Regions from separate parts of the Kribbella sp. NPDC104740 genome, predicted to be linked through region 4. Evidence: riboswitches for the same ligand, from Rfam matches in the RefSeq annotation. Region 4 holds a riboswitch; each other region holds the start of a gene.
The links. Region 4 has a riboswitch for cobalamin ahead of ACZ6Z4_RS28705 (magnesium chelatase subunit D family protein). Riboswitches for the same ligand answer to the same signal wherever they lie in the genome.

Region 1: linked by a shared signal. The riboswitch ahead of metE (5-methyltetrahydropteroyltriglutamate--homocysteine S-methyltransferase) and the one ahead of ACZ6Z4_RS28705 (magnesium chelatase subunit D family protein) in region 4 are both predicted to bind cobalamin.
Region 2: linked by a shared signal. The riboswitch ahead of ACZ6Z4_RS20660 (CbtB domain-containing protein) and the one ahead of ACZ6Z4_RS28705 (magnesium chelatase subunit D family protein) in region 4 are both predicted to bind cobalamin.
Region 3: linked by a shared signal. The riboswitch ahead of ACZ6Z4_RS34405 (ribonucleoside-diphosphate reductase subunit alpha) and the one ahead of ACZ6Z4_RS28705 (magnesium chelatase subunit D family protein) in region 4 are both predicted to bind cobalamin.

What each region holds. Positions count from the first base shown of each region.
Region 1 covers NZ_JBVJNV010000002.1:578,075-583,545, forward strand. The annotation lists gene ACZ6Z4_RS12320 (MarR family winged helix-turn-helix transcriptional regulator) at 1-486, shown strand; gene ACZ6Z4_RS12325 (potassium transporter Kup) at 483-2,402, opposite strand; cobalamin riboswitch at 2,490-2,704, shown strand; gene metE (5-methyltetrahydropteroyltriglutamate--homocysteine S-methyltransferase) at 2,824-5,127, shown strand; gene rocD (ornithine--oxo-acid transaminase) at 5,214-5,471, shown strand, end outside.
Region 2 covers NZ_JBVJNV010000003.1:954,809-960,279, forward strand. The annotation lists gene ACZ6Z4_RS20640 (fumarylacetoacetate hydrolase family protein) at 1-702, shown strand, start outside; gene ACZ6Z4_RS20645 (VOC family protein) at 803-1,183, shown strand; gene ACZ6Z4_RS20650 (histidine phosphatase family protein) at 1,200-1,760, opposite strand; gene ACZ6Z4_RS20655 (CbtA family protein) at 1,757-2,515, opposite strand; gene ACZ6Z4_RS20660 (CbtB domain-containing protein) at 2,555-2,752, opposite strand; cobalamin riboswitch at 2,787-2,928, opposite strand; gene ACZ6Z4_RS20665 (LysE family translocator) at 3,086-3,724, shown strand; gene ACZ6Z4_RS20670 (MFS transporter) at 3,831-5,300, opposite strand; gene ACZ6Z4_RS20675 (DUF1304 domain-containing protein) at 5,343-5,471, opposite strand, start outside.
Region 3 covers NZ_JBVJNV010000009.1:79,600-85,070, reverse strand. The annotation lists gene ACZ6Z4_RS34430 (fumarylacetoacetate hydrolase family protein) at 1-214, opposite strand, end outside; gene ACZ6Z4_RS34425 (GNAT family N-acetyltransferase) at 353-859, shown strand; gene ACZ6Z4_RS34420 (3-methyladenine DNA glycosylase) at 856-1,716, shown strand; gene ACZ6Z4_RS34415 (class I SAM-dependent methyltransferase) at 1,734-2,642, opposite strand; gene ACZ6Z4_RS34410 (DinB family protein) at 2,963-3,544, shown strand; cobalamin riboswitch at 3,603-3,759, shown strand; gene ACZ6Z4_RS34405 (ribonucleoside-diphosphate reductase subunit alpha) at 3,891-5,471, shown strand, end outside.
Region 4 covers NZ_JBVJNV010000006.1:134,397-139,867, forward strand. The annotation lists gene cobN (cobaltochelatase subunit CobN) at 1-1,241, shown strand, start outside; gene surE (5'/3'-nucleotidase SurE) at 1,267-2,022, shown strand; cobalamin riboswitch at 2,163-2,295, shown strand; gene ACZ6Z4_RS28705 (magnesium chelatase subunit D family protein) at 2,364-4,847, shown strand; gene cobO (cob(I)yrinic acid a,c-diamide adenosyltransferase) at 4,966-5,471, shown strand, end outside.

The sequences.
Region 1 (5,471 bases), on a different contig from region 4:
TTGACCACGCGTGCGAAGCAGAGGACCGCGGACCCGGACCTGGGCGTGCTGTCCGGCCGGCTCCTGTTCGCCTTCCAGCGCGAGCTGTTCGCGGAGGTCGCGGCGCAGGGCTTCGACGACCTCAAGCACCGGCACGGCGCCGTGATGGCCTACCTCGAGCCCGACGGCGTCCGCGCGACCGAGCTGTCCCGGCTGTCCGGTCAGCACAAGCAGATCATCGGCACGCTGGTCGACGAGCTCGAAGCCCTCGGGTACCTGGAACGCCGTCCCGACCCCAGCGACCGGCGCGCGAAGCTGGTCTGCCCGACCGAGCGCGGCCTGGCCCAGATGCGGACCGCGGACGCGGTCATCGCCGGGATCGAGGCTGAGCACGCCGAGCGGCTGGGCGCGCAGAACTACCGGCGGTTCAAAGAGACGTTCCTCGACGTCGTCGAGCACCAGCGCCGCCGGCGCGGCCCCCAACCGGAGAGCGACACCGAGGACTAGACGTCGATCCGGGAGCCCATGATGACCACCCGGTCGCGGGGCAGCCCGAAGTACTCGGCGGCGTCCGCGCTGATGTGCGACGTGGCCACGAACAGCCGGCTGCGCCAGCGCGCCATGTCCGGCTTGTCCCCGAGCCGCAGCTCGATCGTCGACAGGAAGTACGACGTGTCGCTCAGGTCCAGCGACGCGACCTCGGCGCTCTGCTCCGCGGCCAGCCGCAGTACGCCCGCGACATCCGGAGTCTGGACGTAGCCGAACCGCGCCGTCACGTGCACGATCCGGTCGTCGTCGAAGCCGAGGTCGTCGATCGTGATCCGCTCGTCGTCCGGCACCGACGGGACCGGCTCGGTCTCGATCGACAGGATCACGACGTTCTCGTGCAGGATGTGGTTGTGCTCGACGTTCGCGCGCATCGCCAGCGGCACGGTGTCCTTGCCGCGGTTCAGGAAGACCGCCGTACCGGGCACTCGCCGCAGCGGCGGCCGCGCGTCGTGCAGCTCGTTGATGAAGGTGGTCAGTGACCCTTCCTGGCGCTCGCGGCGCGCGGTGACCAGCGCCCGGCCGCGCTGCCAGGTGGTGAGCACGGTGAAGACCGTGATGCCGATCAGCAGCGGCAGCCAGGCGCCGTGCACGAGCTTGGTCAGGTTCGCCGCGAGGAACAGCAGCTCGATCGACAGGAACACCGCGCCACCGCCGATCACCACCCACATCGGCTTACCCCACTGCTTGCGGACGATGTAGAAGAACAGCACGGTGTTGATCGTCACCGTCGCGGTGACCGCCATCCCGAACGCGAACGCGAGCGCGGCCGAGGTCTGGAACGCGAAGACCAGCGTCAGCACCGAGATCATCAGCGCCCAGTTGATCCACGGCACGTAGATCTGGCCGATCGTCTTGCTCGACGTGTGCAGGATCCGCAGCCGCGGCAGGTACCCGAGCTGGACCGCCTGACGGGCGACCGAGAACGCTCCGGTGATCACGGCCTGGGACGCGATCACGGTCGCGGCGGTCGCGAGCAGGACCAGCGGGATCCGGCCCCAGTCCGGCACCAGCAGGAAGAACGGGCTGCTCACCGACGCCTGGTCCTTGAGCACCAGGGCGCCCTGGCCGAGGTAGCTGAGGATGCAGGCCGGGAAGACCAGGACCAGCCAGGCCCGGGTGATCGGCGCGCGGCCGAAGTGCCCGAGGTCGGCGTACAGGGCCTCGGCGCCGGTGATCGCGAGCACGACCGCGGCCAGCGCGAAGAACGCGTGCCCGAAGTGGTTGGTCAGGAAGCCGAGCGCGTACGTCGGCGACAGCGCCTCCAGGATCTGCGGGTGCCGGGTGATCCCGCCGATCCCGGCCGCGCCGATGGTGACGAACCAGAGCACCATCACGACGCCGAACGAGCGCCCGATCCGGCCGGTGCCGAGGCGCTGCAGGGTGAACAGCACGACGATGATCGTCGCGGTGATCGGTACGACGTACGAGTCCAGCCCGGGCTCGACGACCTTCAGGCCCTCGACCGCGGACAGCACCGAGATGGCCGGCGTGATCATCGAGTCGCCGAAGAACAGCGACGCGCCGAAGATGCCGAGCCCGGCCAGGATCACCTTGGTCCGCCGGGTGCCGTTGGTGCCGTGGCTGCGGATCAGCGTGATCAGGGCCAGGATGCCGCCCTCGCCGTGGTTGTCGGCGCGCAGCACGAGCAGCACGTACTTGATCGTCACGATGATCGTGACCGCCCAGAAGATCAGCGACACGATCCCGAACACGCTGTCGGCCGAGACCGGTACCGGGTGCGGGTCACCGGGGTTGAACACGGTCTGGATGGTGTAGATCGGGCTGGTCCCGATGTCGCCGAAGACGACGCCGAGGGCGCCGATGGTCAGCAGGGTCCGGGACTGCACGCGGCCGTCCGCGTGGTCGGCGCTCATCGCGTCAGCCTGTTCACGGGCGCATTGAACCACCGCGACCTGTCCGAGGGACCGATCACACTCACCCGGCGCTGTGAGAATTCTGTGAGAAAGTGGTGACGCAGTGGTTCGGCCCGGTCGCCAGTCGGGTCGTCGTAAGAGGGAACCCGGTGGAAATCCGGGACTGCCCCGCAGCGGTGAGTGGGAACGACCGCCGTCATCAGCACTGGACCGGAGGACCGGTCTGGGAAGCGACGGCCAGTAGGTGCCTGGGACCAGGCGTGCCCGCGAGTCCGAAGACCTGCCCCTGCCCGCCGTGCGTCGTCGTCCGGCGGTGACCGCGTGACCTCGTGGGAAGGTCGGCCGTGCGCGCACCGTCGCGCCTGCCCGTCGTTCTCCTGGGGTCCGGGGTCTTCGAGACTGCCTCGCCAAGGAGAGACACTTGAACACCCAGTCAGCAGCACGCTCCACCGTGTCCGGCTACCCGCGTCAGGGCCCGAACCGGGAGCTGAAGAAGGCGATCGAGGGCTACTGGAAGGGCACGGTCAGCGCCGACGCCCTCCGGCAGACCGCCGCGGACCTGCGCAGGGCCAACTGGCAGCAGCTCGCGGCCGACGGCATCGACGAGGTCCCGACCGGTGACTTCTCGTACTACGACCACGTGCTGGACACCTCGGTCCTGCTCGGCGCGATCCCCGAGCGGCACCGCGCGGCCGTCGCGGCGGACCCGCTGGACGGCTACTTCGCGATGGCCCGCGGCACCCAGGAGGTCGCGCCGCTGGAGATGACGAAGTGGTTCGACACCAACTACCACTACCTGGTCCCCGAGCTCGGCCCGGACACCACGTTCGCCGCCGACACCGGCAAGCAGGTCGGCGAGCTGCGGGAGGCGATCGCGCTCGGCCTGACCGCCCGCCCGGTCCTCGTCGGCCCGATCACCTACCTGCTGCTGGCCAAGCCGGCGCCGGGCGTCGACGAGCACTTCGAGCCGCTGTCGCTGCTCGACAAGCTCCTCCCCGTGTACGCCGAGGTGCTCGCCGACCTCCGCACCGCCGGCGCGGGCTGGGTGCAGCTGGACGAGCCGGCGCTGGTCCAGGACCGCTCGGCCGACGAGCTCGACCTCACCGCGCGTGCGTACGCCGTACTGGGTGAGCTGACCGACCGGCCGCGGCTGCTCGTCGCGTCGTACTTCGACCGGCTCGGCCAGGCGCTGCCGGTGCTGGCCAAGTCGCCGGTCGAGGGGCTCGCGATCGACTTCACCGGTCCCGCCGAGGGCAACCTCGACGACCTGGTCGCCGCCTCCGAGGTGCGCTCCAAGCGACTCGTCGCGGGTGTCGTCAACGGCCGCAACATCTGGATCAACGACCTGACCAAGTCGCTGGCCACCCTGAACCGGCTGCGCACGCTGGCCGGTCAGGTCGACGTCGGCGCGTCCTGCTCGCTCCTGCACGTCCCGTACGACGTGAGCGCCGAGGACGGGATCGCGCCGGAGGTCGCGAGCTGGCTCGCGTTCGCGCGCCAGAAGTCCGCCGAGATCGCCACGCTGACACTCGGCTACAGCGAGGGCGCCGAGGCGATCGCCGATCAGCTGGCGGCGAACCAGGCCGCGCTGGAGTCGCGGCGTGCGTCGGCGCTGACCAACAACCCGTCCGTCCGCGCGCGGGTCGCCGGGATCACCCCGTCCGACAGCAAGCGGGCGACGCCGTACGCCGAACGCAGCGCCGCCCAGCAGGCCCGGCTCGGGCTCCCCCTGCTCCCGACCACGACCGTCGGCTCGTTCCCGCAGACCACCGAGCTCCGCACGGCCCGCGCCGACCTGCGCGCCGGACGGATCGACGCGACCCAGTACGACGAGCGGATCGGCGCCGAGATCCAGGAGGTGCTCGCGTTCCAGGAGAAGGCCGGCCTGGACGTGCTCGTGCACGGCGAGCCCGAGCGCAACGACATGGTCCAGTACTTCGCCGAGCAGCTCGACGGGTACCTGGCCACGCAGCACGGCTGGGTCCAGTCGTACGGCACCCGGTACGTGCGGCCGCCGGTGCTCGTCGGCGACATCTCCCGGCCCGAGCCGATGACCGTTCGCTGGTGGGCGTACGCGCAGCTGCAGACCGAGCGGCCGGTGAAGGGGATGCTGACCGGGCCGGTGACGATGCTCGCCTGGTCGTTCGTCCGCGACGACCAGCCGCGCAGCGAGACCGCGCGGCAGGTCGCACTGGCACTGCGGGACGAGGTGAACGATCTCGAGGCGGCCGGTGCCGCGGTGATCCAGGTCGACGAGCCGGCGCTGCGGGAGACGCTGCCGCTGCGGCAGGCCGACCGAGCGGCGTACCTGGCGTGGGGCACGGAGGCGTTCCGGCTGACGACGAGCGGCGTACGCGCGGACACGCAGATCCACACGCACATGTGTTACGTGGAGTTCGGCGACATCCTGAACGCGCTGGACGAGATGGAGGCCGACGTCGCCAGCCTGGAGGCGGCCCGCTCGCACATGCAGGTCGCGCACGAGCTCGGCGACGCCGGGTACCCGCGCGGGGTCGGGCCGGGCGTGTACGACATCCACTCGCCGCGGGTGCCCGGTACGCCGGAAGTCGTGTCGCTGCTGCGGAAGGGCCTGGCCGCGATCCCGGCCGAGCGGCTCTGGGTGAATCCGGACTGCGGGCTGAAGACGCGCGGGTGGCCGGAAGTGCGTGACTCGCTGGACAACCTGGTCGGTGCCGCGCGGGATGTCCGCGCCCAGCTCGGCTGATCTCGGTAGCAGGTAGTACAGGATATGCTCTCCTGTACTACCTGTTACTTCATTGAACGAAGGGGCGATCTGTGACCGATCCGGTGATGCTGGAAGAGCAGTTCGGCGCGCACAACTACCACCCGCTGCCGGTCACGATCGCCACCGCCGACGGCGCCTGGGTGACCGACACCGCCGGGCAGCGGTACCTGGACTGCCTGGCCGGCTACTCGGCGCTGAACTTCGGGCACCGGCACCCGGCGCTGATCGCCGCCGCCACCGAGCAGCTCGGCCGGGTCACGCTGACCAGCCGGGCGTTCCACCACGACCAGCTCGGCCCGTTCTGCGCCGAGCTGGCCGCGCTC
Region 2 (5,471 bases), on a different contig from region 4:
GAGGCCGGGTCGCTGCCGGCGGCCGAGGTCGACGGCCTGCGGATCGGCGCCCCGATCGCCAAGCCGGCCGCGGTGGTCTGCATCGGCCAGAACTACGCCGCGCACGCGGCCGAGTCCGGCGCCGAGCCGCCGAAGGAGCCGATCGTCTTCTTCAAGCACCCGAACACCGTCGTCGGCCCGTACGACGACGTCCTGGTCCCCCGCGACAGCCGCAGGACCGACTGGGAGGTCGAGCTCGCGGTCGTGATCGGCAAGACCGCCCGGTACCTGACCTCGGACGAGGAGGCGCTGGCCTGCATCGCCGGGTACGCGGTCTCCAACGACGTCTCCGAGCGCGCCTTCCAGCTCGAGGTCTCCGGCGGCCAGTGGTCGAAGGGCAAGTGCTGCGAGACGTTCAACCCGCTCGGCCCGGTGCTGGTCCCGGCCGACGAGGTCGGCGACCCGCAGGCGCTGGACCTGAAGTCGTTCGTCAACGGCGAGCCGCGGCAGGACTCCAACACCCGGGACATGATCTTCTCGGTCGCCGCGCTGATCCGCGACCTGTCGCAGTACATGACGCTCGACCCGGGCGACATCGTCAACACCGGTACGCCGGAGGGTGTGGCGCTGTCCGGGCGGTTCCCGTACCTGGCGCCGGGTGACGTCGTCGAGTGCGAGATCCAGGGGCTGGGCAGGCAGCGCCAGGAGCTTCGCCAGGCCTGAGCGCGCGTCGCGCCCCGGCCCGGCTCTCGGTCGGCCTTTCCGCCCCGTCACCCGAATCTCGGTGGCGGGGCGAACCCGTCGTACGGCATCTTTCTGTGCCATGACCTCGATCGTGCGCACGGTGACCTTCGACGCGGCCGACCCCTACGAGCTGGCCGGCTTCTGGCTGCAGGTGTTCGGCGTGGAGCGCCCGTCGGACGACTTCCCCGACGACCCGTACGCCGCCGTCGACACCGGCCCGGTCAAGCTGCTGTTCGAGCGCAACAACGACCCTAAGCGTGCCAAGAACCGCGTCCACCTCGACCTCGAGCCGGACATCCCGCGCGACCAGGAGGTCGAGCGGCTGGTCGCGCTCGGCGCGACGGTCGAGCACGACCACCGGGAGGCGGACGGTACGGGGTTCGTGGTGATGCTCGACCCGGCCGGCAACGAGTTCTGCGTGCTCCGTTCGGCCGCGGAGCGTGCGGCGACCGGCGGCTGATCCTCCGCGGGTGCAGCTACTGGAGGCTGAGCGACCAGGCCGTCGCGTGGGCGGAGAGGCTGACGGTCGCCAGCGGGCGAACATCCACGTGCCGCAGCGACTCAGCCGGCGCCTCCAACGTGTAGAGCACAGCAGCTCTCACGACCGCCGGATGCACCACCGCCACCACCGTCTGCCGCTCCGCGTGCTGCGGAGCCTCGGTGAGGTCCCCCAGCCAGTCGGCGACCCGCGCGATCAGGTCGTTCGCCGTCTCACCACCCGGCGGCGCCGTGTGCGGCCGCTCCAGCCACGCCGAGACCGCCGCAGTCTCCGTCGCGAGCAGCTCCTCCAGGTCGCGCCCGGTCCAGTCGCCGTACTCCCGGTCGCGCAGCGCCCCGACCACGACCGGCTGCAAGCCCATCGCCTCAGCGGTCAGGATCGCGGCCGGCTCGGGCCCGCAGTACGTCGTACCGGCGTCGACCCGCAGGTCACGCGCCGCCTCCAGGCTCGCCTGGTCCGGCGCGGGCTCTCCACCGAGGACGAGCCCGCGCAGGCCAGGCGTCAGCGCATGCGCGACGAGGGTCAGCGTCGTGGTCACGCGGCAACCGGCTCCGCGACCTTGGAGTGACGATCCACCAACGCAGCGTAACCGAATCCGATCAGCGTCCACAGCACCGCCTGCGTGCCGAGCGAGGCGAACCGGAACTGCCACAGCAGCGTCGCCGGGAACGACCCCGGCACCTCGTTGATCGCCGGCAGGATCAGGTACGCCGCCACGATCGTCACCACGAACGCGGCCCCGCCTGCGGCGAGCCGGATCCAGGGCGCGTCGCCGAAGCGCTGCGCCCAGCGGGACGCCGCGACGCCGGCCCAGACCGCGAGCAGCCCGATCACCAGCGTCAGCAGGTAGGTGACGGTCCGCTTGGTGATCGTCTCCGGGTCGCCGACGGCGGGCGGGTTCGGCGGGTACTTGAGGAACGGCACCAGCACGATCCCGACGAATCCCGCGGCGGCCAGGCCGAGCGCGGCGTACGAGTCGCTGGTGGTGCGGAGGCGGCGGCGGAGCAGGGCGAACCCGACGGCGAAGATGCCGCCGAGCGCCACGCCGTACAGGCTGGTGGCGAGGAAGAGCCCGAACCGCTGGCCGTCGCGGCTGACCAGCGGTTCCTCCTCCTCGGCCGCCGGGGCCTCGGTCGCTTCGCCATGGGTGTGCGCGGCGCCGCCGGCTTCCTCGATCGCGATCGCGGCGTCGATGTGCGGTTCGCCCATCACGTACGCGAAGGTTCCGGCCAGCAGGCCGGCGAAGAGGCCGACGATCAGTCCGCGCACCAGGAGATTCCCGAAAGTGCGCATGACAGTCCTGTCAGATGGTGGTGTGGGTACTGCAGGACGTCAGTGGCAGGGCACGCCGAGCAGGTGCCGGCCGTCGTGCATCAGCTCGTGCAGGTACATGCCCGACTGGGAGATCGCACCCTGGTCGAAGGCGACCAGGTAGGCCAGCATCAGCAGCACGCCGACGGTGAGCAGCGCGACCGCGAGCAGGCGCGGGGAAACGGCCGGTACGGCGACCGGGCGAGCAGGAGCAGACATCTGAGGACCTCCTGGGGAAGTGCGCGTCCCCATCGAAAGGCTGCGAGTGCCCGAGCGTCCTGACTCACGAGCCCGAAGCTCGCTCACAGTGGCGCGGCCGTACCGGTTTCTCACCGGTTTCCCTCATGGCACCGCAGGTTGACCTTTGAACGGTAGCGGCCGCCTTCGTGACCGGTCAACGGATCCCGGCGCGCCGGTGATCTTCCCCACCTGGCGAGATCCCGCAGCTTCGCGGGGATTGCTTCGGCCGGCGAGATCCCCGCAGCCTCGCGGGCTCGCCTCGGCTGGCGAGATCGTGCAGCGGGTCGCGGACCCGGCACTTACCCTGACTCCATGCCGTCCGCCCACCACCTCCTGGCCTTCGCCGTCACCGCCCTGATCGTCATCGTCGTCCCCGGCCCGAGCGTCCTGTTCATCATCGGCCGGGCCCTGACCGTCGGCCGCCGCGAAGCCGTCCTCACCATGATCGGCAGCATGGCCGGCGTCGTGGTCCTCCTGGTCGCGGTAGCCCTGGGCCTCGGCTCCCTCATCGCCGCCAGCGCCATCGCCCTCACCGTCGTGAAACTCGCCGGCGCGGCGTACCTGATCTACCTGGGCATCCACGCCTTCCGCACCCGCAAGTCCCTCGCCTCTGCACTCACCGCCGGCGTCCGCCCGGCGAACACCCGCCGAGTCCTCCGCCAGGGCTTCCTCGTCGGCGTCACCAACGCCAAGACCGCGGTCTTCTTCGCCGCCGTCCTCCCCCAGTTCCTGGACCCCGAAGCCGGCAACCCCACCCTCCAGATCCTGCTGCTCGGCCTCATCTTCATCACCATCGCCCTCATCTCCGACACCACCTGGGCCTTGGCCGCCGGCACCGCCCGCAACTGGTTCGCCCGCTCCCCGCGCCGCCTGGAACTGGTCGGCGGCACCGGCGGCCTGATGATCATCACGCTCGGCGCGAGCATCGCCCTCACGGGCGCGAAGGACTAGTCCGCTGCAGGGCTGTGGACAACTCCCCAGCCGTTCACCCTCCGCTTGTAAACTCAACAAGGAAAGAACAGGCGGCGGGCAGCAGACGCCGTCAGCCGCACCAGATTCACACCATTCGAGTCTGCCGAGCCGCGAAGACGCCCACCACAGCAAGCGCAGCAGGCAAGCCGAAGGCTGTCAGGTACGCCGTGGTCGGCGAGTGCGGCTCGATGGCGGCGAAGAGCGAGCCGCCGATCGCCAGGATCGTTGCTGTCAGCAAGGAGTCGCTGAGCTGCAGGGCCGAGCTGTTCGCACCCTGCTGCTCGACCGTGGAGTACTCCAGCACCAGCACCGACACGGTCGGGAACACCGTCCCCATCCCCAGCCCGACCAGCGCCCACCCGAGGATCCCGACGACCACCGGCACCCGGTCGTCGAGCGTCGCGGCGGCGGTCCCGATCCCCAGCAGCAGCGAGAGCATGCCCGCCTGCAGGAACACGTGGTGCTCGAACGGCTGGTTCGGCCGGCCCCGGTACCACGACGCCGCCGACCAGCTCAGCGCGCTGACCGTCAGCACCATCCCCGCCCACGCCGGCGACAGCCCGCGCTCCCGGGTCAGCATCAGCGGCAGGAACACCTCGGCCCCGAACCCGGCCGCTGCGACCAGCCCGCGCAACGCGATCACCGCCGGAAGCCCCGCGCGGACCGTGAACGTCCCCTTCGGCAGCAGCTTCGGCGCGAACACGACCACCGCCGCCAGCCCGATCGCGATCAGGATCAACTGCAGGGCTCCCCGCTGCTGCCCGCCGTAGTGCAGCAGCCCGACGCCGAACGCCGCACCCACGGCGTACCAGGCCTGGTCGGTCCAGAGCCTGCCCGAGTCGACCTCACCAGACCGCGCCGAGTTCGCCCCACCAGACCCCGCCGGTTCGACCTCACCAGACCGCACCGGTTCGCCCTCACCAGACGGTGCCAACTCGGCCTCGCTCAACGGCGCCGACCGCTCACCCCGCGCGAGCCCCGGGCGCATGATCAGCGCCGCCGGCACCGCCAGCACCGGCACCGCCAGGAACACGATCCGCCAGTTCGCGTGCTCGACGATCAACCCCGCGATCGCCGGTCCGACCAGCGACGGCACCACCCAAGCCGTCGAGAACGCCGCGAACACCCGCGGCCGCAGCTCAGCCGGGTAGAACCGCCCGACCACGACGTACAGCGCGACCGTCAGCAGCCCCGACCCGAACCCCTGGATCGCCCGCCCGACGACCAGCACCTCCATCGTCGGCGCCAGCCCGGCGATCAGCAGCCCGGCCAGGAACCACCCCGTCCCGTGCCACAGCGGCCGCGTCGGCCCCTTGAGGTCCGACCAGGTCCCCGACACGACCATCGCGACCACACCCGACGCCAACGGCCCGCCGAACGCCAGCGCGTACAGCGACAGACCGTCCAGCGACTGCGCGACGGTCGGCATCGCGGTCGACACGGCGAGCGCCTCGAACGCGACCAGGGTGATCAGCGCGACCATCCCGACCGTCAGCGCACGGTACTGCGGGGATAGAACTCCAGGTGCGCGCGTCGGCGCGGTCGTGGTGGTCATGCCCTGAACCCTCAGGGCTCAAGTGCACTTCAAGTCAAGGCGTCAGAGCACCGCAGCAAGGACGAGCCCGATCAGCGGCGGCCCGGCCTGGATCGCCGCCGACTGCGCCATCCGGCGGTCCGACCCGATCAGCACCAGCCCGGCGCCGAGCATGCACGCGCACGAGAACAG
Region 3 (5,471 bases), on a different contig from region 4:
AGTTGCGCCCGACGCAGACCACCTTGCTGCGCGGGATCACCGGGGCCAGCAGCCGGACGTCGGCCAGCTGCAGCACCTCGCCGGTCAGCTGGACCGGGCGGTACAGCGGGTCCGAGTCGAGCACGGCGACGGTACCGACGAGCCCTTCGGGGTCGTCGGTCTCGACGAGCCCGTACTTCGGTTCGTCGTCGACGGAGAATCTGGCGATACGCACGGCCGGCCTTCGGTCGGGGGGATTGAACGGCCCGAGCCTACCGCCGCCTGCGGACAGCCTCCGATCCGGCAACCCGCTCGCTCTCTTTCCCTTCCTTCTCTTTTTCCTGTCCCCAGCCTGTGGTGAGACAGTTGTCGGGTGACCTCCGAAGCCACCGCCGCGTTCACGATCCGCCTGGCCGAGCCCGCCGAGTACGCCGCCGTCGGCGAACTTACCGCCGAGGCGTACGCGAACGACGGCTTCATCCCGGCCGGCACCGACTACGGTGACGTGCTGCGCGCGGCCGCGGATCGCGCCGAACGCGCCGAGCTGTGGGTCGCCGCTGCCGGTGACGACCTGCTCGGCACCGTCACGTACTGCCTGCCCGGCTCCTTCTACGGCGAGATCGGGCAGCCGCACGAGGGCGAGTTCCGGATGCTCGGCGTCTCGGCGAAGGCCCGCGGCCTGGGCGTCGGTACGGCGCTCACCGAGCACTGCATCGACCGCTCCCGCGAGCTGGGCTTCACCCACGTCGTCCTGTGCAGCGCCGAGTACATGAAGCAGGCGCACCGCCTCTACGAACGCCTCGGCTTCACCCGCGTCCCCGAACGGGACTGGGTCCCCCGGGAGGGCGTCAACCTGTACGCGTTCTCACTCGCGCTGTGACCGTTCTTCTTTCCCCCTCCGAATGGGAACCACTCGCCGCCGCCCACGCCGAGCGAGTCGACCAACTCGTGGCCGGTCACCTCGCGCGCCGGCAGCGCCGTGAAGCGCACCCCGTCGAGGACTTCCTCTTCACCTACTACCCCACCCGCCCGAACCAGCTCCGCGTCTGGCACCCCGGCCCCGGCGTCACGCTGCTCGGCGGTTCGGCGTACGAGGGTCGCAAGGGCTACCTGTACGCCGACGGCGCCGCGCGCCTGGACCCGGCCGAGATCGAGCGCCGGGCCGACAGCATCACCTGGATCCGCCGCCTGCTCGCCGCGACGCTGGACCGCCAGCCGCAGTTCGGCTGCTTCGGGCTGCACGAGTGGGCGATGGTCTACCGCCTGCAACCCGGCGAGGTCCGGCACGAGAAGTGGCCGCTGCGACTAGGTGCCGAGGGCACCGATCAGGTGGTCGAGTCGCACAAGATCGGCTGCTCGCACTTCGACGCCTTCCGCTTCTTCACCGAACCGGCCCGCCCGCTGAACGCGCTGCAGCCGACCCGCGAGCTCCAGCCCGCGCTCGAGCAGGGCGGTTGCCTGCACGCGAACATGGACCTCTACAAGTGGGCCACCAAGCTCGCGCCGTTCACCCCGAGCACGCTGCTGCTGTCCTGCTTCGAGCTCGCCAAGGACATCCGCACGCTCGACATGCGAGCGTCGCCGTACGACCTGGCCCCGCTCGGCTACACCCCGGTCCCGATCGAAACTCCAGCTGGCAAGGCCGAGTACGCCGCCGCCCAACGCGCGTTCGCCGCCCGCGCCCGCCCGCTCCGCGAACAGCTCGTCGACCTGTGCGACGAACTGCTGCCGACCTGACGACCTCCCGCTCCCCCTCAGACCTTCGTGGCCTTCAGCGCGAACAGCAGCGGTATACGTGGCTGATCGTCCGGCAGTCGCCACCAGCCTTCGGGCGTCTGGACCATCGACGACCAGCGCGGCCACTGCAGGACCTCGGACTCGCGCAGGCTGTCGATCCGGAACCCGGCAGCGGACAGCGTCGTGACCAGCTCCCCCAGTCCGTGCATCCACTCGTAGCTCGTGTTCCGCCCCGGCACCTCGTCGCCGGTGTAGGTGACCGTCGACTCGTGCGCGATCGGACCCCGGCCTTCCAGGTAGTCGTTCCGCAGCACCAACTCGTCGGACTCTCCCGGCAGCCCCACCGGTCGCAGCGCGTTGAGCAGCGGATGAAACTCCACGACGTACAGGAACCCGCCCGGCATCAGCAGCCCGTTGACCACGTCGGCCCACTTGGCCAGGTCAGGCAGGTAGCAGAGCGCGCCCTTGCCGGTGTAGACGACGTCGAACCGGCGGCCGCCGAACGCTTCTTCCGCGTCGTACACGTTGGACTGCACGTACTCGATGCCGACGCCGGCCTCGTGCGCGAGCCGCCGGGCGGCGTCGAGCGACCGCCCGGACAGGTCGAGCCCGAACGTCTTGGCGCCCCGCCGCGCGAACGCGATCGTCTCGGTCCCCAGGTGGCACTGCAGGTGCACGACGTCGCGGCCGTCGAGCTCGCCCAGGTCGGCCCACTCGTAGTCGGCGAACCAGAAGTCGGCCGGGCGTTCGTAGAACGCGCTCGCCGCGTGCAGTGGTGCCCGTGCGTCCCAGTCCGCCTCGTTGGCCGCCACCTGCGCCAGCTCGTGCGCGTTCAGCCCCACGGGCTTCTCCTTCTGTCGCCTGACCCGGTCGTCGTTCTCCCAGTCTCTCCAGGCCCAGGTCCAGACGTCCCCACTGAGGCTCACCTTCGCCGTCCTGACGTCACGACCTGCCCCCTCGGCACCCTGTCCGCGCAGCGGCCGTGCCCCCGGACCGTCCCGAGAGCGTTCCCCCAGCCCTGCTCACCCAGCGTGACTCTACTCCTGTCGGACACGCTGAGTAGTCACGAACCGGTCTCACTCCGCACCATCTCCCCGAACGTTTCGCCGATAGCAGTCGACGACCATCAGCGCCAGCACCGACACGCTGTGCTGATTGACTTCGTGGCCTCTTCTCGACCACAATTCGAACACATGTTCGAAGCAAGGACAAACCGCGGGGACTTCGGGGAGCGTGAGGATCTGTGATGCCGGAACCGTTCGACTGGGACATCCTGGAACGACCGTCGGCGATGGCGATGGTGCGCGGCCAGCTCGGTTTCAGCTGGATGGTGCTGGCCGGGCGACTGGCGGCACTGACCGACGACGAGTACTTCTGGCGACCGAGCGCGGAGGCGCTCACCGTCGTCCGCCGCCGGTACTCCGGCCGCTACCGCGCGCTCGGCTCCGGCGAGTGGGTCGCCCAGTGGCCGAACGAGCCGAACCACCGCGGCCCGCGCACGATCGCCTGGCTGATCGCACACCTGACCGAGACGTTCTTCGAGCGCTGGGAGTGGACCTTCGGCGAGAAGCTCCAGGGCCGCACCGACATCACCCTGCACGGCAACGCCCGGGACGCGGTCGCCTGGCTGACCCACTGGGTGAACGCCTGGCAGGAGTCGATCGCCGGCCTGGAGGAGGACCAGGTGATGACCGTCGGCCTCAGCCAGGCCTCCGAGCTGGACGCCGCGGAGCCCTTCGGGCACGTCGTACTGCGGCTCAACCGGGAGCTGATCCACCACGGCTCGGAGATCATGACGCTCCAGGACCTGCATGCACTGGCCGCCTGAAACCACTAGATGTGCGACACGCGGCGCGTCGAGGCACAACATGTCGGGGTCTACCGCTAGTGTTCTGCGTGCTGGTGGTTCTGCCCGGGCGACGCGAGGTCGCGCGGCCGGGCGGAGGCAACAGGGGAATCCGGTGCGAGTCCGGAGCTGCCCCGCAACGGTGAGCGGACAGGTCGTCCGCGAGTCCGAGTACCTGCCACCGGTACGCGTACCGCCGGTACGCGTCGGTCCGAGACCTCGTGGGTGGGTCGGTGGGCGTGCAGGCAGTCGTACTCGCCGTACTGCCGCTCGTCACGCGTTCTCCCGCAGGTCGTGGTCCTTCGGAACTCGCGTGGAGAGAGCGCCTGTGACCATCGTTTCGTCTTCGTCGCCGACCGCGGCGGGCCTCGTGCCCGGTGCGGCGGCGTCCCAGCTGACCGTCGTCCGCCGCGACGGCACCAGCACCACCTTCGACCCGACCAAGATCGCGGTCGCGATGAGCAAGGCCTTCCTGGCCGTCGAGGGCGCCGAGGCCGGCGCCAGCCACCGCGTCCGCGACCTCGTCACCGACCTGACCGACCGCGTCGTCACCGCGCTCACCACGCGCGGCGACGTCCGCCGCAGCGTGCAGGTCGAGGACATCCAGGACCAGGTCGAGCTGGCGCTGATGCGCGCCGGCGAGCACCAGGTCGCCCGCGCGTACGTGCTCTACCGCGAGGAGCGCACCAAGGCGCGCACTCCCGCCGACGCGGCCGGTGCCGCCGAGACCCCGGTCATCACTGTCCGTGGCGTCCACGGTGACACTGCGCCACTGGACGTCGCGCGCCTCCGGCTGGTGATCGCCGAGGCGGCCGCCGGGCTGGACGCGGTCGACCCCGAGCAGATCCTGAACGAGACGCTCGGCTCCTGCTACGACGGCATCGCCCAGCACGAGGTCGAGCTGGCGCTGGTGATGGCCGCCCGGTCGTACGTCGAGACCGAGCCGCAGTACAGCCAGGCCGCGGCCCGGCTGCTGCTCGACCAGATCCGCCGCGAGACCCTCGGCCGCGTGCACGGCGAGCCCCGGCAGGCCAGCCAGGCCGACATGAGCACGGCGTACGCCGAGTACTTCCCGCGCTACATCGAGACCGGGATCGAGGCCGGGCTGCTCGACCCCGAACTGGCCACGTTCGACCTGGAGCGGCTGGCCGCGGCGATCCGGCCCGAGCGCGACCTGGACTTCGCGTTCCTCGGCCTGCAGACCCTCTACGACCGGTACCTGCTGCACATCGACAAGGTCCGCTTCGAGCTGCCGCAGGCGTTCTACCTGCGGGTGGCGATGGGGATGGCGCTCAAGGAGGACGACCGGGAGGCCCGGGCGCTGCAGTTCTACGAGCTGCTCAGCTCGTTCCGCTTCATGTCCTCGACGCCCACCCTGTTCAACTCCGGCACCACCCGGCCGCAGCTGTCGTCGTGCTTCCTGACCACGGTCGACGACGACCTGTCCGGCATCTTCGCCGGCATCCGCAACAACGCCCTGCTGGCCAAGTACTCCGGCGGCCTGGGCAACGACTGGACCCCGGTCCGCGGCATCGGCGCCAAGATCCGCGGTACCAACGGCGAGTCCCAGGGCGTCGTCCCGTTCCTGAAGATCGCCAACGACACCGCGGTCGCGGTCAACCAGGGCGGCAAGCGCAAGGGTGCCGTCTGCGCGTACCTCGAGACCTGGCACATGGACATCGAGGAGTTCCTCGACCTGCGCAAGAACACCGGTGACGAGCGCCGCCGCACCCACGACATGAACACCGCGAACTGGGTGCCCGACCTGTTCCTCCAGCGGGTCGAGGCCGGCGGCGACTGGACGCTGTTCTCGCCCGACGAGGTGCCGGACCTGCACGACCTGTACGGCGCGGCCTTCGCCACGGCGTACGAGGCCTACGAGCGCAGGGCCGACCAGGGCGAGATCCGG
Region 4 (5,471 bases):
TCGAGGCCGGGCCGTCGGGCTCGCCGACGCGCGGTCTGGTCAACGTGCTGCCGACCGGCCGCAACTTCTACGCGGTCGACCCGAAGGCGATCCCGAGCCGCAACGCGTGGGACGTCGGCGTCGCGCTGGCCGACTCGCTGCTGGCCCGGCACAAGGCCGAGACGGGGGAGTGGCCGCGCTCGGTCGGGCTGACCGTGTGGGGGACGTCGGCGATGCGCACCCAGGGCGACGACCTGGCCGAGGTGCTCTGGCTGCTCGGCTGCCGCCCGGTCTGGGACGAGGCGTCGCGACGGGTCTCGGGCTTCGAGGTCGTCCCGGTCGCCGAGCTCGGGCGGCCGCGGGTCGACGTGACGATCCGGATCTCCGGGTTCTTCCGGGACGCGTTCCCGCACGTGGTCGCCTGGCTGGACGAGGCGGTCCGGACGGTCGCGGCGCTGGACGAGGATGCCGCCGACAACTACCTGCGGGCGCACGTGCTGGATGATGTTGCCGCGGGCAATGATATGCGGTCGTCGACGGCGCGCGTGTTCGGCTCCAAGCCCGGCTCGTACGGCGCCGGCCTGCTGCCGCTCGTCGACGCGCGCAACTGGCGCACCGACGCCGAGCTGGCCGAGGTGTACGCCGTCTGGGGCGGGTACGCGTACGGCAAGGACCTCGACGGCGCCGAGGCGCGCCCGTCGATGGAGCGCGCCTACGCGCGGATCCAGGTCGCGGCCAAGAACGCCGACACCCGCGAGCACGACATCATGGACTCCGACGACTACTTCCAGTACCACGGCGGCATGGTCGCGATGGTCCGGCACCTGACCGGCGCCAACCCGAAGGCCTACATCGGCGACTCCGCCGTACCGGCCCAGGTGAAGACCCGGACGCTGGAGGAGGAGACCAAGCGCGTCTTCCGCGCCCGCGTCGTCAACCCGCGCTGGATGGCCGCGATGCAGCGGCACGGTTACAAGGGCGCCTTCGAGATGGCCGCGACGGTCGACTACCTCTTCGGGTACGACGCCACCGCCGGTGTCGTCGACGACTGGATGTACGAGACGCTGACCACCGAGTACGTCGCCAACCCGGAGGTCGCCGAGTTCTTCCGGAAGTCGAACCCGTGGGCTCGGCACGGGATCGCGGAGCGGCTGCTGGAGGCCGCGCAGCGCGGGCTGTGGGCCGAGCCGTCGGCGGAGGCGCTGGAGACGCTGCGGACCGCCGTACTGGAGACCGAGGGAGACATCGAGGACCGCGACTGACGGCCGGGTGTGATTGGGTGGAGACATGGCTTTGCGAGTCCTGATCACCAATGACGACGGTTACCGGGCTCGCGGGATCCGCGCCCTGGGCTCGGCGCTGGCCGCGGCCGGGCACGACGTACTGGCTGTTGCTCCGCTGAACGACCAGAGCGGTGTCGGCTCGGCGCGGGCGGGGATGGTCGACCGGCCGGTCCGGACGGCTTCGGACTCCTTCGACGGTGTCACGTACATCGGTGTGGACGGGACGCCGGCGCTCGCGGTGACGCTGGCGATGGTCGGGGCGTTCGGGGCGGTGCCGGACGTCGTGGTGTCGGGCATCAACCACGGGCACAACATCGGCGTACCGATCCTGCACTCGGGCACCGTCGCGGCGGCGCTGACGGCCGCCGGCCAGGGCCGTTCTGCGATCGCGATCAGCATCGACTCCGAGGACCCGAAGCACCTCGACGTCGCCGGCACGGTCGCCGTACGGGCTCTCGGCTGGCTGGCCTCGGAGCCCGCAGGCAGCGTGATCACCGTCAATGTGCCCGACCGTCCGCTGGACGAGCTCGAGGGGGTACGCCGGGCGCGCCTCGCGCCGATCGAGCGGTCTCGGATCGTTGGTGGAACTGCCGCGACGGGGGAGCCGATGATCACGCTGGCCGCGCCTGCGGCTGGCGCGGAGGCTGACACCGACGAGGCCCTCCTCGCCGCGGGCTTCGTCACCGTCACCCCGATCGTCGGCATCCGCGAGGTGGACTCCTCGGCTGCCGCGGACTACCTGTCGGAGCGCCTCGCCTGATCGCTGATCAGGCGTACTCCCGCAGAGCGAGCGCAGGTTCTCGCCGTGTTCGGCGTACCGCAAGCTCCATCCCGCGAGTTGCTGATCGCCGCTGCCTCAGGTGAGGTTTCTCTCCGGCCCGCGGCACCTCGGCGGGGATGTGGAATGATCGCCGGGACGGCAGGGGAGGAACACCGGTGCCGGCCAGTTGGCCGAAGTCCGGGGCGGTCCCGCCACTGTGACCGGATGCGATCCGGAAGCCAGGACATCTCCCGCCGTCCGCCAGGGAGCGCTCTCCGCGTTCCCGGGCGACCGTTGCCAGCGCGGGCGTGGACACCCGCAGGACGAAGGGATCACCGCCGATGCGGCCTGCTCCGACCCCGACCGGCTTCCCGTTCACCGCGGTGGTCGGGATGGACGACCTCCAGCTCGCGCTGATCCTGGCCGCGGTCTCCCCGGCCATCGGCGGCGTCCTGATCCGCGGCGAGAAAGGCACCGCCAAGTCGACCGCGGTCCGCGCGCTGACCGAGATCCTCCCCGCCGTCGACGTCGTCCCCGGCTGCCGCTTCTCCTGCGACCCGGCGAATCCTGACCCCACCTGCCCGGACGGCCCACACCCGGCCGCCTTCGACGGCGCCAGCAAGCTCACCGGCGCGAACCCTCGCAGCCTGTCCGCCGGTGCGGACGCCGGCCGGTTCCCCGCCGATGTGGACGCCGGCCGGTTCCCCGCCGATGTGGACGCCGGCAGGTTCCCCGCCGGTGCGGACGCCGGCAGGTTCCCCGCCGGTGCGGACGCCGGCAGGCTCCCCGCCGACGCGGACTCCCGCAGCCTCCCCGCCGATGTGGACGCGCGAAGCATCTCCGCCGATTCGGACCGGCGAAGCCTCGCCGCCGGCGCGGACCTGCGAGCCGAGCCCGCCCAGGGCTCCCCGCTCGGACATCTCCCCGGATCCCCGGGCGCCCCCGCCCCCACCACCTCCTCCCGCCCGGCCCGCCTCGTCGAGCTCCCGGTCGGCGCGACCGAGGACCGCGTTCTCGGCTCGCTCCACCTCGAGAAGGCGCTCGCCGAAGGCGTCACGGCGTACGAGCCGGGCCTGCTCGCGGCCGCGCACCGCGGCCTCCTGTACGTCGACGAGGTCAACCTCCTGCACGACCACCTCGTCGACGTCCTCCTCGACGCCGCCGCGATGGGGCGCGCGACCGTCGAGCGCGACGGCGTCTCCATCACGCACCCCGCCCGCTTCGTCCTCGTCGGCACCATGAACCCCGAGGAAGGCGAGCTCCGCCCGCAGCTCCTCGACCGTTTCGGCCTCACCGTCGACGTCGTCGCCAGCCGCGACCCCGCGGTGCGTGTCGAGGTGATGCGCGCGCGCCTGTCGTACGAGGCCGACCCCGCGGCCTTCGTCACCCGGTACGACGGCCCGCAGCGCGAGCTCGCCGAGCGCATCGTGAAGGCGCAGAGCCTGCTCCCGGACGTGATCCTGACCGACTCGGCGCTGCGTCAGATCGCGGAGATCTGCGCCGCGTTCGACGTCGACGGGATGCGCGCCGACCTGGTCACGGCCCGTACGGCGGTCGCGCACGCGGCCTGGTCGGGCCGGAGCGTCGTCGAGGTCGAGGACGTCCGCGCCGCGGCCAAGCTGGCTCTCCCGCACCGGACGCGCCGCAACCCGTTCGACGCGCCGGGCCTCGACGAGGACCGCCTCGACCAGGTCATCAACGACAGCACCCCACCGGAAGACCCGGACGACGACCCGAACGGTGGGCCGGACGGCGGCCCCGACGGCGGTCCCGACCGCGGCCCGGCCGATAGCTCGGGCGACTCCGACAACCCTCCGGATTCCACCCCGTCCACCGCCGACGACTCCTCCGGCCCCCACGACCCCTCGGCCCAGGACGATCCGTCGCAGCGTCCGGAAGATGCCGACCACCCCGGCCCGGACAAGCAGGAGAACGCGGACCGAGACGCCGCGAACACTCCGGGAAACGCGGAGAGCGCGATCTCGAATGATCCCGGCGGCCACGTCGAGGCCAGCTCCACGCCGTACAAGGCCCGCCTTCTCACCGTCCAGTCCGCCGGTGCGGGCGTCGCAGGCCGACGCTCCCGCGCGATCACCGAGGTCGGGCGCGTCGTCGGCGACCGCGCCCGCCTCGGCCGCGAGTCCGGCCGCCCCCACCTCCTCGCGACGATCCGCGCCGCGGCCCCGCACCAGCACGCCCGCGGCCGCTCCGGCCCCGGTCTCGCCGTCCGCGCCTCCGACGTACGCCTCGGCGTTCGCGAAGGTCGCGAGGGCAACCTGGTGATGTTCTGCGTCGACGCCTCCGGCTCGATGGGCACCAAGCGCCGCATGGGCGAGGTCAAGACCGCGATCGTCTCCCTCCTGCTCGACGCCTACCAGCGCCGCGACAAGGTCGGCCTCGTCACCTTCGCCCGCGCGACCGCGACCGTCGCGCTGCCACCGACCGGCAGTGTCGAGACCGCCGTACGCCGCCTGGAGTCGCTGCCCACCGGCGGCCGTACGCCGCTGGCCGAGGGGCTGCTGCAGACCGCCGAGGTGCTGCGGATCGCCGCGATCCGCGACCCGCGCCGGCGTCCGCTGTTGGTGCTGGTCACCGACGGGCGGGCGACGTACGGAGAGAGCGCTTTCTCGCGCGCTCAGCAGGCCGCCGAGTGGATCGGTGCCCAGGGCATCTCCACCGTCGTGGTCGACTGCGAGCCGCGCCGCGGAGTCCGGCTCGGGCTCGCCGCGGAGCTGGCGACCAGCCTGCGCGCGGAGTACCTGGACCTGGGAGAAGTTGCCGCGGGCAACTTGGTGCGTGCGGTGAACGAGCGGAGCGCGGCGTGAGAGGCCGCGGCAAGCGCCGCCCGGAGAGCGCTCCCCGGCGTACGGGTGCTGCGGCGAACCGGCGTACGGGTGCTGAGGCGAACCGGCGTACGGGTGCTGATGTGAAGGGGACGAACTGATGCCGCAGGGACAGCCGAGTGTCGTACCGAAGGACGGGCTGACCACCCGGCAGCGCCGCAACCGGCCGCTGCTGATGGTGTACACCGGCGAGATGAAGGGCAAGTCGACGGCGGCGTTCGGGATGGCGCTGCGCGGCTGGAACCAGGGCTGGAACATCGGCGTCTTCCAGTTCGTCAAGAGCGCGAAGTGGAAGGTCGGCGAGGAGAGCGCGTTCCGCGCCCTCGGGAAGTTGCACGAGGCAACGGGTGAGGGTGGCCCGGTCGAGTGGCACAAGATGGGTGAGGGCTGGAGCTGGGCGCGCAAGGCCGGCACCGACGAGGACCACGCCGCGGACGCGCTCGAGGGCTGGCGCGAGATCCAGCGCCGGATCGCCGCCGAGGCGCACGATCTCTACGTGCTCGACGAGTTCACGTACCCGATGAAGTGGGGCTGGATCGACGTCGACGAGGTGGTCGACACGCTGACCAACCGGCCGGGCCACCAGTACGTCGTGATCACCGGCCG